Regions from separate parts of the Paracoccus simplex genome, predicted to be linked through region 1. Evidence: riboswitches for the same ligand, from Rfam matches in the RefSeq annotation. Region 1 holds a riboswitch; the other holds the start of a gene.

Region 1 (5,295 bases):
GCCGACAGCGCGCTGGCCAAGTTTGACGAGACCGCCGGCAAGGCCGACCGGGCGCTGGATTCCGGCACCGCGACGCTGGACGAGGTGCGCGCCTATGTCTCGGGCGACCTGCGCAGCCTGACGCAGCGCCTGGACCAGACCGCCACCACGCTGCAGACCGACCTGGCGCGGCTGAGCGCGCGCGCGGACAAAAGCCTCGACAGCCTCGACGCGGCGCTGGCGGTGGGAAACCGCACGCTCGCCTCGGCCGAGCGCGCCTTCGACAGCGCCGACCGGGTGATGAACAGCAATGTCGAGCCGGTGGTGGCCGACCTGCGCGCCACCCTGGCCAAGGCGAACGAGGCCATCGACCGCGTGGTCGCCGACCTGCCCGAGATCACCGAGCGGCTGCGCGATGCCGCCGGCAGCGCCGAGGCCGCCTTCGCCAGCCTGCGCGGGATGCTGGACAGCACCCGCGGCCCGGTGCAGGCTTTCACCCGCGAGGGACTGCCGCAATTCACCCGCATGGCCAGCGATCTGCGCGGGCTGGTGGGCAACGTGAACGAGCTGGTCTCGGCGCTGAGGCGCAACCCGTCGCAAGTCTTCTCGGGGCCGCGGGTTCCCGAGTTCCGCCGTTAAGGAGCCGCCATGCGTCTGACCGCCGCCCTTCTCGCCCTGACCCTGACCCTGCCGGGCTGCGCCGCGCTGAAGGCGCTGGAGGGCGAGCCCGACCGCGACGTGTTCGAGCTGCGCCCGCCTTCCGAGGCGCCGCGAAGCTGCGGCCGCGGCCGGCTGGCCGAACTGGTGATCGAGCCCCCCAAGGCGCGCGGCACGTTGGACACCGACCGCATCATGATCCGCCCGAACCAGTTGCAGACGCAATACCTGCCCGATGCGCGCTGGGGCGACACGGTGCCGGTGGCCCTGCAGACCCTGCTGGTGCGCGCCTTCGGCAGCTATGACGCCTTCACCCATGTCGGCCGCGCGCCGCTGGGCACGGCGGGGGATTACGCGCTGATCTCCGAGGTGCAGGATTTCAACGCCGAGGTTTCGGGCAAGGGCGCGGTGATCAGGCTGACCGTGGACGCGCAGATGGTGCGCGAGATGGATGCCAGCGTGGTCGCGCGCGGCCATTTCGCGGCCACGGCCGACGCGCCGAGCACGAAAACCGACGACCTGATCCCGGCCTTCGACGCGGCGGGCCAGCAGTTGGTGGCGCAGATGACCGACTGGGGCCTGCGCGCGGTGGGCGTCAATCCCGCCCGCTGCCGCTGAGGTTTTCCGCCGGCCCGGCCGCGCCGGCGCGGTTTCGGCAGCCGAAGCCCGGCCGCCCCTTCACCGGCGATTGACAAGCCGGGCGACAAGTGGGCATTCTCCGGCTCTCACCTGGGGGGCCCCGACAAGGGGCTGAGATACTGCTGGGCCGCAAGGCAGCGCAGGGACCCGTCGAACCTGATCCAGTTCATACTGGCGTAGGGATGGTGCGGATGCCCTTGCGGCCGGCTATCGGTCCGGCGGGTATTCTTCCCCCTTCCAGTCCGTGCTGGGTCTCCATGCTAGCGAAAGCGAGGAGCCTGACATGACCACTACCCCGACCGTGACCACCGGACCGCTGCCCGCCTCGACCAAGGTCTTCCGACCGGGCGAGATCCATTCCGACATCCGCGTGCCGATGCGCCAGATCGCGCTGCATCCCAGCGCCGGCGAGCCGCCGGTGACGGTCTATGATTCCTCGGGGCCCTATACCGATCCCGGCGCCGAGATCGCCATCGAGCGCGGCCTGCCCCGCCCGCGCGACAGCTGGATCATGGCGCGCGGCGACGTGGAATCCTATGACGGGCGGCATGTGAAACCCGAGGATAACGGCTTCGTTTCCGGCGACCGGCTGACGCCTGAATTTCCCATCCGCCACCGCCCGCTGCGGGCGCAGGGCGACCGGGCCGTCACCCAGCTTGCCTATGCCCGCGCCGGCATCGTCACCCCCGAGATGGAATTCGTGGCGATCCGCGAGAATCTGGGCCGCAAGGCGATCCGTGAGAAGCTGGCGCGCGACGGCGAGAGCTTCGGCGCCGCCGTGCCGGATTTCGTGACCCCCGAATTCGTCCGCGACGAGGTGGCGTGCGGCCGGGCGATCATCCCGGCCAACATCAACCACCCCGAACTGGAGCCGATGGCGATCGGCCGCAACTTCCTGGTCAAGATCAACGCCAATATCGGCAATTCCGCCGTCACCTCCTCGATGGCCGAGGAGGTGGAAAAGATGGTCTGGGCGATCCGCTGGGGCGCCGACACGGTGATGGATCTGTCGACCGGGCGCAACATCCACAACATCCGCGAATGGATCATCCGCAACAGCCCGGTGCCCATCGGCACGGTGCCGCTCTATCAGGCGCTGGAGAAGGTCGGCGGCATGGCCGAGGAGCTGAGCTGGGAAGTCTTCCGCGACACGCTGATCGAACAGGCCGAACAGGGCGTGGATTATTTCACCATCCATGCCGGGCTGAGGCTGCCCCATATCCCGCTGACCGTGGACCGGGTCACCGGCATCGTCTCGCGCGGCGGCTCGATCATGGCGAAATGGTGCCTGCACCATCACCGCGAAAGTTTCCTCTATGAGCATTTCGAGGAGATCTGCGACATCTGCCGCGCCTATGACGTGTCCTTCAGCCTGGGCGACGGGCTGCGGCCGGGCTCGATCGCCGATGCCAACGACGCCGCGCAATTCGCCGAACTGGAGACGCTGGGCGAACTGACGCGCATCGCCTGGGCCCGCGATTGCCAGGTGATGATCGAGGGGCCCGGCCATGTGCCCATGCACAAGATCAAGGAGAACATGGACAAGCAGCTGGCCATCTGCGGCGAGGCGCCCTTCTACACGCTCGGGCCGCTGACCACCGACATCGCGCCGGGCTATGACCATATCACCAGCGGCATCGGCGCGGCGATGATCGGCTGGTTCGGCACGGCGATGCTGTGCTACGTCACCCCCAAGGAGCATCTGGGCCTGCCGGATCGCGACGACGTCAAGACCGGCGTCATCACCTACAAGATCGCCGCCCATGCCGCCGATCTGGCCAAGGGCCATCCGGCGGCCAGAACCCGGGACGACGCCCTGTCGCGGGCCCGCTTCGAGTTCCGCTGGGAGGACCAGTTCAACCTGTCTTTGGACCCCGATACCGCGCGCGCCTTCCACGACCAGACCCTGCCGAAGGAGGCGCACAAGCTGGCGCATTTCTGTTCGATGTGCGGGCCGAAATTCTGCTCGATGCGGATTTCCCACGACATCCGCGCCGAGGCGCAGAAAGAGGGCATGGCCGCCATGGCGCGCAAATACCGCGAGGGCGGCGATCTCTACATCCCCGCCCCGCAGGAGGCGTAACGGGCGCGGCCCCCAGAGGGCGGGGCGATGCCGAGCCTTTACAGGCGCGGCGCCCCGCCCTATCTCTGCCCGATCATGGCCACGAAATCCGACCCGAACTACAAGATCATCGCCGAGAACCGCCGGGCGCGCTTCGATTACTTCATCGAAAGCGATCTCGAGGTCGGCATCGTGCTGACCGGCTCCGAGGTGAAAAGCCTGCGCACCGGCCAGTCGAACATCGCCGAAAGCTATGCCTCGGTCGAGAATGGCGAATTGTGGCTGATCAATTCCCACATCGCCGCCTACAAGCAGGCCGGCGTCTTCGGTCACGAGGAACGCCGGCACCGCAAGCTGCTGGTCTCGCGCAAGGAACTGGCCCGGCTCTGGCAGGCGGTGGGGCGCGAGGGCATGACGCTGGTGCCGCTGGTGATGTATTTCAACGACCGCGGCATGGTGAAGCTGAAGATCGGCGTCGCCAAGGGCAAGAAGGTCGCCGACAAGCGCGAAACCGCCGCCAAGCGCGACTGGAACCGCCAGAAACAGCGCCTGCTGAAGCAGGGCTGACACGGCGCGGCCCGGGCCGGATTCGGGTATTTGGAAAACGGTGAAAGACGGGCGGGGCCGCGGGCGGGCGGGCCCGGTCGCATGCGTTTTCGGGAAACGAAGAAGCCGGCGGTCGGCCGGAGATCCCGCAGCGGCCGTTAAGCATTGCAGCCCCGCGCGCCTGCGGTTACATCGGTGTCGTTTCTGCGCCGCGGGGGGGAAGGCCGATGTCCACCGATTCCGACGATCCGAAAGTGCTGGTCTCGACCGGCTGGCTCGCGGCCCATCTGAACGATCCCGACCTGCGCATCATCGACGCCAGCTGGTTCCTGGAACCGGGCCGCGAGGCGCGGGCCGAATACGCGGCCGCGCATATTCCCGGCGCCCGCTTCTTCGACATCGACGAGATCGCCGACAAGCGCAGCGAGTTGCCCCACATGGCGCCGCAACCCGAGATGTTCATCAGCCGCATGCGCGCCATGGGCATCGGCGACGGTCACCAGGTGGTGATCTATGACAATTCGCCGCTACGTTCGGCGGCGCGGGTCTGGTGGACCTTCAAGCTGATGGGCAAGCAGGACGTGGCGGTGCTGGACGGCGGGTTCGGCAAATGGCTGGCCGAGGGCCGCGAGACCGAGGACATGCCGCCGATGCTGCGCGACCGCCACATCACCGTGCAGCGCCAGGCCGCGCTGGTGCGCGATGTGACCCAGGTCGCCGCGGCCAGCAAGCTTGCCGATCACGAGATCGTCGACGCCCGCAGCGCCGAACGCTTCCGCGGCGAGGCGGCCGAGCCGCGCCCCGGCCTGCGCTCGGGCCATATCCCCGGCTCGAAAAGCCTGCCCTTCGGCAAGCTCTACGACCAGGACGGCACTCTGAAATCCCCCGCCGCGCTGCGCACCGAGTTCGAGGCTGCCGGCATCGACCTGTCGAAACCGGTGATCGCCACCTGCGGTTCGGGGGTGACGGCCGCCTCGCTGTTCCTGGCGCTCGAACGGATCGGGCACCGGGACCATTCGCTTTATGACGGAAGCTGGGCCGAATGGGGCAGCTTCCCCGACCTTAAAATCGCAACCGGAGACGCGTGATGCTGGGCAATCTGAAACCGCAAGCCCCCGACAAGATCCTGGCCCTGATGGGCGAATTCAAGGCCGATCCCCGCCAGGGCAAGATCGACCTGGGCGTCGGGGTCTACAAGGATGCCAGCGGCCACACCCCGATCATGCGCGCCGTCCGCGCCGCCGAACACCGGATGCTGGAGACCGAGACCACCAAGACCTATGCCGGCCTGTCCGGCGAGCCCGAATTCCAGAAGGCCATGGCCGAACTGATCCTGGGCGACACCTGCAAGCCCGAAACCACGGCGGCGCTGGCCACGGTCGGCGGCACTGGCGCCATCCGGCAGGCGCTGG
Region 2 (5,295 bases), on a different contig from region 1:
TCGCGATCCTCGACGCGCTGAACACCTTCGACGGGCCGGTGATCGAGGTGCATATCTCGAACGTCCACAAGCGCGAAAGCTTCCGGCACCATTCCTATGTCAGCCTGCGCGCCGAGGGGGTGATCGCCGGCTTCGGCATCCACGGCTACCTGCTGGCGCTGCGCCACGTCGCCAAGCTGGTCGGCTAGGGGGCGGCGCCCGCCGGCCCCCAGATGCCGCGATTCTGGCGGAACCAATCGTAGCAGGCGCCATTGGCCGGGCCGCGGCCCTTGCCCTGCCAGGAAAAATGCAGCAGCGCGTCGCAACGGGCCACCCGGCGCTCGCCCGGGGTGATGCCCTCGGCGTTCAGCCAGATCCTGACCCCGTTCAGCGCCAGGTTGCCCGACAGCCAGGGATCGTCGACGGTCCACAGCAACTCGGGAATGTCGAAGGCGCTGTCGGGCATGAATGCCGGGCGCAGCATGGCGCCGCCATAGCCCTTGAAGATATCGACATGACCCGAGCCCAGCCAGGGCGCGGGCTTGCGCAGGCCCAGCGTCGCCAGCCGCAGCAGCCGGTATCCCCAACCCTTGCGGCGCGGCAGGGCGCGGGGCTGGACCGTGCCTTCATGGCCGGGAACGAAGCCGCCCGCCTCGGCGATGACGCAATCGGGATGCGCGCGCCGCGCGGCCAGGAAGCGTGCGGTCCAGCCGCGGTCATAGATGCGGTCGTCGTCGCAAAGCAGCAGCTCGCAATCCTGGCCGGCGAAATCGCGCACCGCCGGCAGGATCTTGGTGGCAGGGCCGAAATCCTCGTCGGTGCGGTGGATGCTGACGCCGCGCGGCACCTCGGGCAAGGCGCCGTCCCAGTCCGGAAAGCGGCGATAGCGCCGGGGAATGTACAGCCGCACCTGGTCGGGCGGCACCTGCTGGTTCAGCACCGAGCGCAGGGTGGGCCCCAGCTCGGCGAAGCGAGACGGGATCGAGGACAGGGTTATGACAAGCGTCACGCGGGGTTTCCCTCAGTTGGTCGTCTTTTCCGCCCGCAGGCAGGCCGCGGCTGCCGGGACAGCGCGGTCCCGGCGACTTATAGGCCCCTGGCTTACAGTTCGCTGACAGCGGCCGCGGCGCCTAGAACAGCCCGCGCCGGGCCAGTTCGGCGCCCAGCGCCTCGGCGTCGGTGAAATGGATGCCGTCCATGCCCAGCGCCCGGGCGCCCTCGACATTGGCGGGGCTGTCATCGACAAAGATGCAGTCCGCCGGCAGCAGCCCGTTTCGGTCCATCAGCAACCGAAAGATCGCCGGCGCCGGCTTCAGGGCGCCGACCTGACCCGACACCACGATATCGGCGAAAAGGCTGCCCAGGCGCGGATGCAGCTCCAGCGCATGGGGCCAGGTTTCGGCCGCCCAGTTGGTGATGGCGTAAAGCGCGACATTGCGCGCCAGCAACGCCTCGGCGATCTCCCAGCTGCCCGGGATGGTCTTCTCGATGGTCAGGGGGAACCCCGCCAGATAGCCTTCGAGATGCCGCGCCGCGTCGCCATGTTCGGCGCGGGCGGCGGCCAGCCCCGCGGCAAAACTGCGCCCGCCATCCTGCAGCCGGTTCCAGGCCGGGAAGCCGATGCGCTCCATCCAGGCCTCGGCCGCCGCCCGGTCGGTGAAGACATCGGCAAAGGCCAGGGCCGGATCCCAGTCGATCAGCACCCCGCCCAGGTCGAAGATCACGTGTTTCATCGCTTGCCTTTCCTCGCCTTCGGCTCTGCTGCCGCCATCTAATCGGGAAAGGCCGCACGATCCATGACAAAGGCGCCGATCTGCCGGCCGGGCACGCACCCGCTTCTGCAGGGCCGTAACCCGTGCTAAGCCGGTGCGAAACGCAGGAAGGCGGAACAGATGACGATTGCGGTTGCCGGGCTGGGCTATGTGGGCATGTCGGTCGCCGTGCTGCTGGCGCAGCATCACCAGGTCATGGCGCTGGATGTGGACGCCGCCCGGGTGGCCCAGGTGAACGGGGGCCGCTCGCCCATCGAGGATGCCGACATCTCGGCCTGGCTGGCCGGGAAACCGCTGAAGCTGCGCGCGACCGACGACGCGGCCGAGGCGCTGGCGGGGGCGGAATTCGTCATCATCGCCACGCCGACGAATTACGATTCGCGCTCGAACCGCTTCGACACTTCCAGCGTCGAAAGCGTGATCGCACTGGCCCGCCGCCACGCGCCGCAAGCCACCATCGTCGTCAAGTCCACCGTGCCGGTGGGCTTCACCCAGCGCATGCGGGACGAGACCGGCCATGCGGGCATCCTGTTCTCGCCCGAATTCCTGCGCGAGGGGCGGGCGCTTTACGACAACCTGCATCCCTCGCGCATCGTGGTCGGCGACCACGGCCCGGCGGCGCAGCGGCTGGCCGAGCTGCTGGCCGAGGGCGCGATCCGCAAGGACATGCCGGTGCTGTTCACCGGCTCGACCGAGGCCGAGGCGATCAAGCTGTTCTCGAACACCTACCTTGCCATGCGCGTCGCCTATTTCAACGAGCTGGACAGCTATGCCGTGGCGCGCGGTCTCGACCCGCGCGAGATCATCGAGGGCGTCGGCCTCGACCCGCGCATCGGCGACCATTACAACAATCCCAGCTTCGGCTATGGCGGCTACTGCCTGCCCAAGGACACCAAGCAATTGCTGGCCAATTACGACCAGGTGCCGCAAAGCCTGATCGCGGCGGTGGTGGACAGCAACCGCACCCGCAAGGATTTCATCGCCGAGCAGATCATCGCCCGCAAGCCCCGGCTGGTCGGCGTCTATCGGCTGGTGATGAAGGCGGGTTCCGACAATTACCGCGACAGCTCGATCCAGGGCATCATGAAGCGGATCAAGGCCAGGGGCATCCCCTGCATCGTCTACGAACCCGTGCTGACCGGCGAGGATTTCTTCAACAGCCCGGTGGTGCGCGACCTGGACGCCTTCAAGGCCCGGGCCGACCTGATCATCGCCAACCGCCAGTCGCCCGAGCTGGCCGACGTGCGGGACAAGGTTTACACCCGCGACCTGTTCGGCCGCGACTGACCCGCCGACTGGAACCGGCCGACCGGAACCGGCCCTTGCAAAGCCGGCGGCCAAGGCCTAGTGTCCCGCGCACGACTTATACACTTGGGGAGTCCCGCGACGGGGCTGAGAGGTGCCGGGCACCGACCCATCGAACCTGATCCGGGTCATGCCGGCGGAGGGAAGGGTAGAGTGTCGCGGCAGAACCCGTGCATCGGCCGCCACCCGTCCCCTTTCCCGACGCCCGGCAGCCCGGCGCATGAAAGGCGGGCCATGTCGGGATTGCAGCCCTATCCCATCGCGCTGACCATCGCCGGCTCGGACAGCGGCGGCGGCGCCGGAATCCAGGCCGACCTGAAAAGCTTCTCGGCCCTCGGCGTCTATGGCGCCTCTGTGATCACAGCGATCACCGCGCAGAACACCCGCACCGTCGCGGCGGTCGAGGCGGTCAGCCCCGCCATGGTCGCGGCGCAGATCGACGCGGTTTTCGGCGATCTCGAGGTGCGCGCCGTCAAGATCGGCATGGTCGGCGGCGCGGATGTGATCACAGTCGTCGCCGACCGGCTGGCGGCGCTGCTGGCCGACAACCCGGTGCCGGTGGTGCTGGACCCGGTGATGGTGGCGAAATCCGGCGACGCGCTCTTGGCCGAGGCAGCGGTCGCGGCGCTGCGCGAGCAGCTGATCCCGCTGGCGACGGTGCTGACCCCGAACCTGCCCGAGGCGGCGCAGCTTCTGGGGCGCGATCCCGCCGCGACGCCCGAAGCGATGCGCCGGCAGGGCGAGGCGCTCCGCGCCCTCGGTGCGGCCCATGTGCTGATGAAGGGCGGCCACGCGACCGAGGATACCTGCACCGACCTGCTGGTCGGGCCGCAGCCGCTGGTCCTGACCGCGCCGCGCCAGCAGACCCACAACACCCACGGCACCGGCTGCTCGCTGTCCTCGGCCATCGCGGCGGGGCTGGCGCAGGGCATGACGGTGCCCGATGCCGTGACCCGCGCCCATGGCTGGCTGCAAGGCGCCATCGCCGCCGCCGATGAGCTGTCGGTGGGGCTGGGCCATGGCCCGGTGCATCATTTCCACGCGCTCTGGAGACGGACATGACTGCGATCACCATTCTGGGCGCCGGGGTGATGGGGCTGTGTATCGCCACCGAACTGGCGGCGCGCGGCACCCTGCCCCGGATCATCGACCCGGCCGGCAAACCCGGCTCGCAGGCCTGCAGCTGGCGCGCCGGCGGCATGCTGGCGCCCTATTGCGAGGCCGAAAGCGCCGAACCGGTGGTGCTGCGGCTCGGCCTCGACGCCGCCGATTGGTGGCAGGCGCAGGGCGCCGAGGTCATCCGCCGCGGCACGCTGGTGCTGGCGCCGTCGCGCGATCGGGCGGAACTCGACCGCTTCGCCCGCCTGACCCAGACGCATCGGCCGGTGAGCGGCGACGACATCGCGACGCTCGAGCCGGAACTGGCCGGCCGCTTCCCGCGCGGGCTGCATTTCGCCACCGAGGCGCATCTGAACCCGCGCGCCGCGCTGCTGGCCCTGCGCGACCGGCTCGAGGCGCAGGGCATCCGCATCGAAACCGAGGGCACGCCCGCCGGCATGGTGGTCGATGCCCGCGGCCTGGCCGCCCGCGACCAGCTTCCCGACCTGCGCGGCGTGCGCGGCGAGATGCTGGTGATCCGCTGCCCCGAGGTGACGCTGACCCGCACCATCCGCCTGCTGCATCCGCGCATCCCCCTATATCTTGTTCCGCGAGGGGATGGCGTCTACATGATCGGCGCCACCATGCTGGAGACGGGCGGCAAGTATCGCGTCACCGCCCGCTCGGCGGTCGAGATGCTCTCTGCCGCCTATGCCCTGCATCCCGGCTTTGCCGAGGCCGAGATCCTGGAGCTCGGCTCGGATGCGCGACCGGCCTTTCCCGACAACCTGCCCCGCCTGCGCCGGCGCGGCGACACGCTTTACGCAAACGGCCTTTACCGCCACGGCTATCTTCTGGCCCCCGCCGTGGCCCGCATGGCCGCCGACTACCTTATCGAGGGCCGGAAACCGGAGTTCATGGATGAAGATCACCCTTAACGGAGCGGCGCGCGACCTGACCGGCCCGACCGTGCAGGACGCGCTGGCCGAGATCGGTCTGGGCGCGGCCAAGGTGGCGACGGCGCTGAACGGCGCCTTCCTGCCCGCCGCCGCCCGGCCCGCAACCACGCTGAAGGATGGCGACGCGCTGGAAGTCGTGGCGCCGATGCAGGGGGGCTGAAATGCCGGTCTTTTACGGAACC

Evidence for each region. A riboswitch is a leader RNA that binds a small molecule or an ion and turns the genes downstream of it on or off. The one in region 1 is predicted to bind thiamine pyrophosphate.
Region 2: another riboswitch for thiamine pyrophosphate. It lies ahead of thiD (bifunctional hydroxymethylpyrimidine kinase/phosphomethylpyrimidine kinase); the one in region 1 lies ahead of thiC (phosphomethylpyrimidine synthase ThiC).

What each region holds. Positions count from the first base shown of each region.
Region 1 is NZ_JBHRXE010000037.1:164,932-170,226, forward strand. It holds gene ACFOMP_RS13585 (MlaD family protein) at 1-618, shown strand, start outside; gene ACFOMP_RS13590 (ABC-type transport auxiliary lipoprotein family protein) at 628-1,254, shown strand; TPP riboswitch at 1,357-1,476, shown strand; gene thiC (phosphomethylpyrimidine synthase ThiC) at 1,559-3,358, shown strand; gene smpB (SsrA-binding protein SmpB) at 3,434-3,904, shown strand; gene sseA (3-mercaptopyruvate sulfurtransferase) at 4,111-4,971, shown strand; gene ACFOMP_RS13610 (amino acid aminotransferase) at 4,971-5,295, shown strand, end outside.
Region 2 is NZ_JBHRXE010000063.1:44,295-49,589, reverse strand. It holds gene aroQ (type II 3-dehydroquinate dehydratase) at 1-188, shown strand, start outside; gene ACFOMP_RS18940 (glycosyltransferase family 2 protein) at 185-988, opposite strand; gene ACFOMP_RS18935 (HAD family hydrolase) at 1,110-1,712, opposite strand; gene ACFOMP_RS18930 (nucleotide sugar dehydrogenase) at 1,872-3,038, shown strand; TPP riboswitch at 3,114-3,218, shown strand; gene thiD (bifunctional hydroxymethylpyrimidine kinase/phosphomethylpyrimidine kinase) at 3,291-4,118, shown strand; gene ACFOMP_RS18920 (FAD-dependent oxidoreductase) at 4,115-5,092, shown strand; gene thiS (sulfur carrier protein ThiS) at 5,076-5,273, shown strand; gene ACFOMP_RS18910 (thiazole synthase) at 5,275-5,295, shown strand, end outside.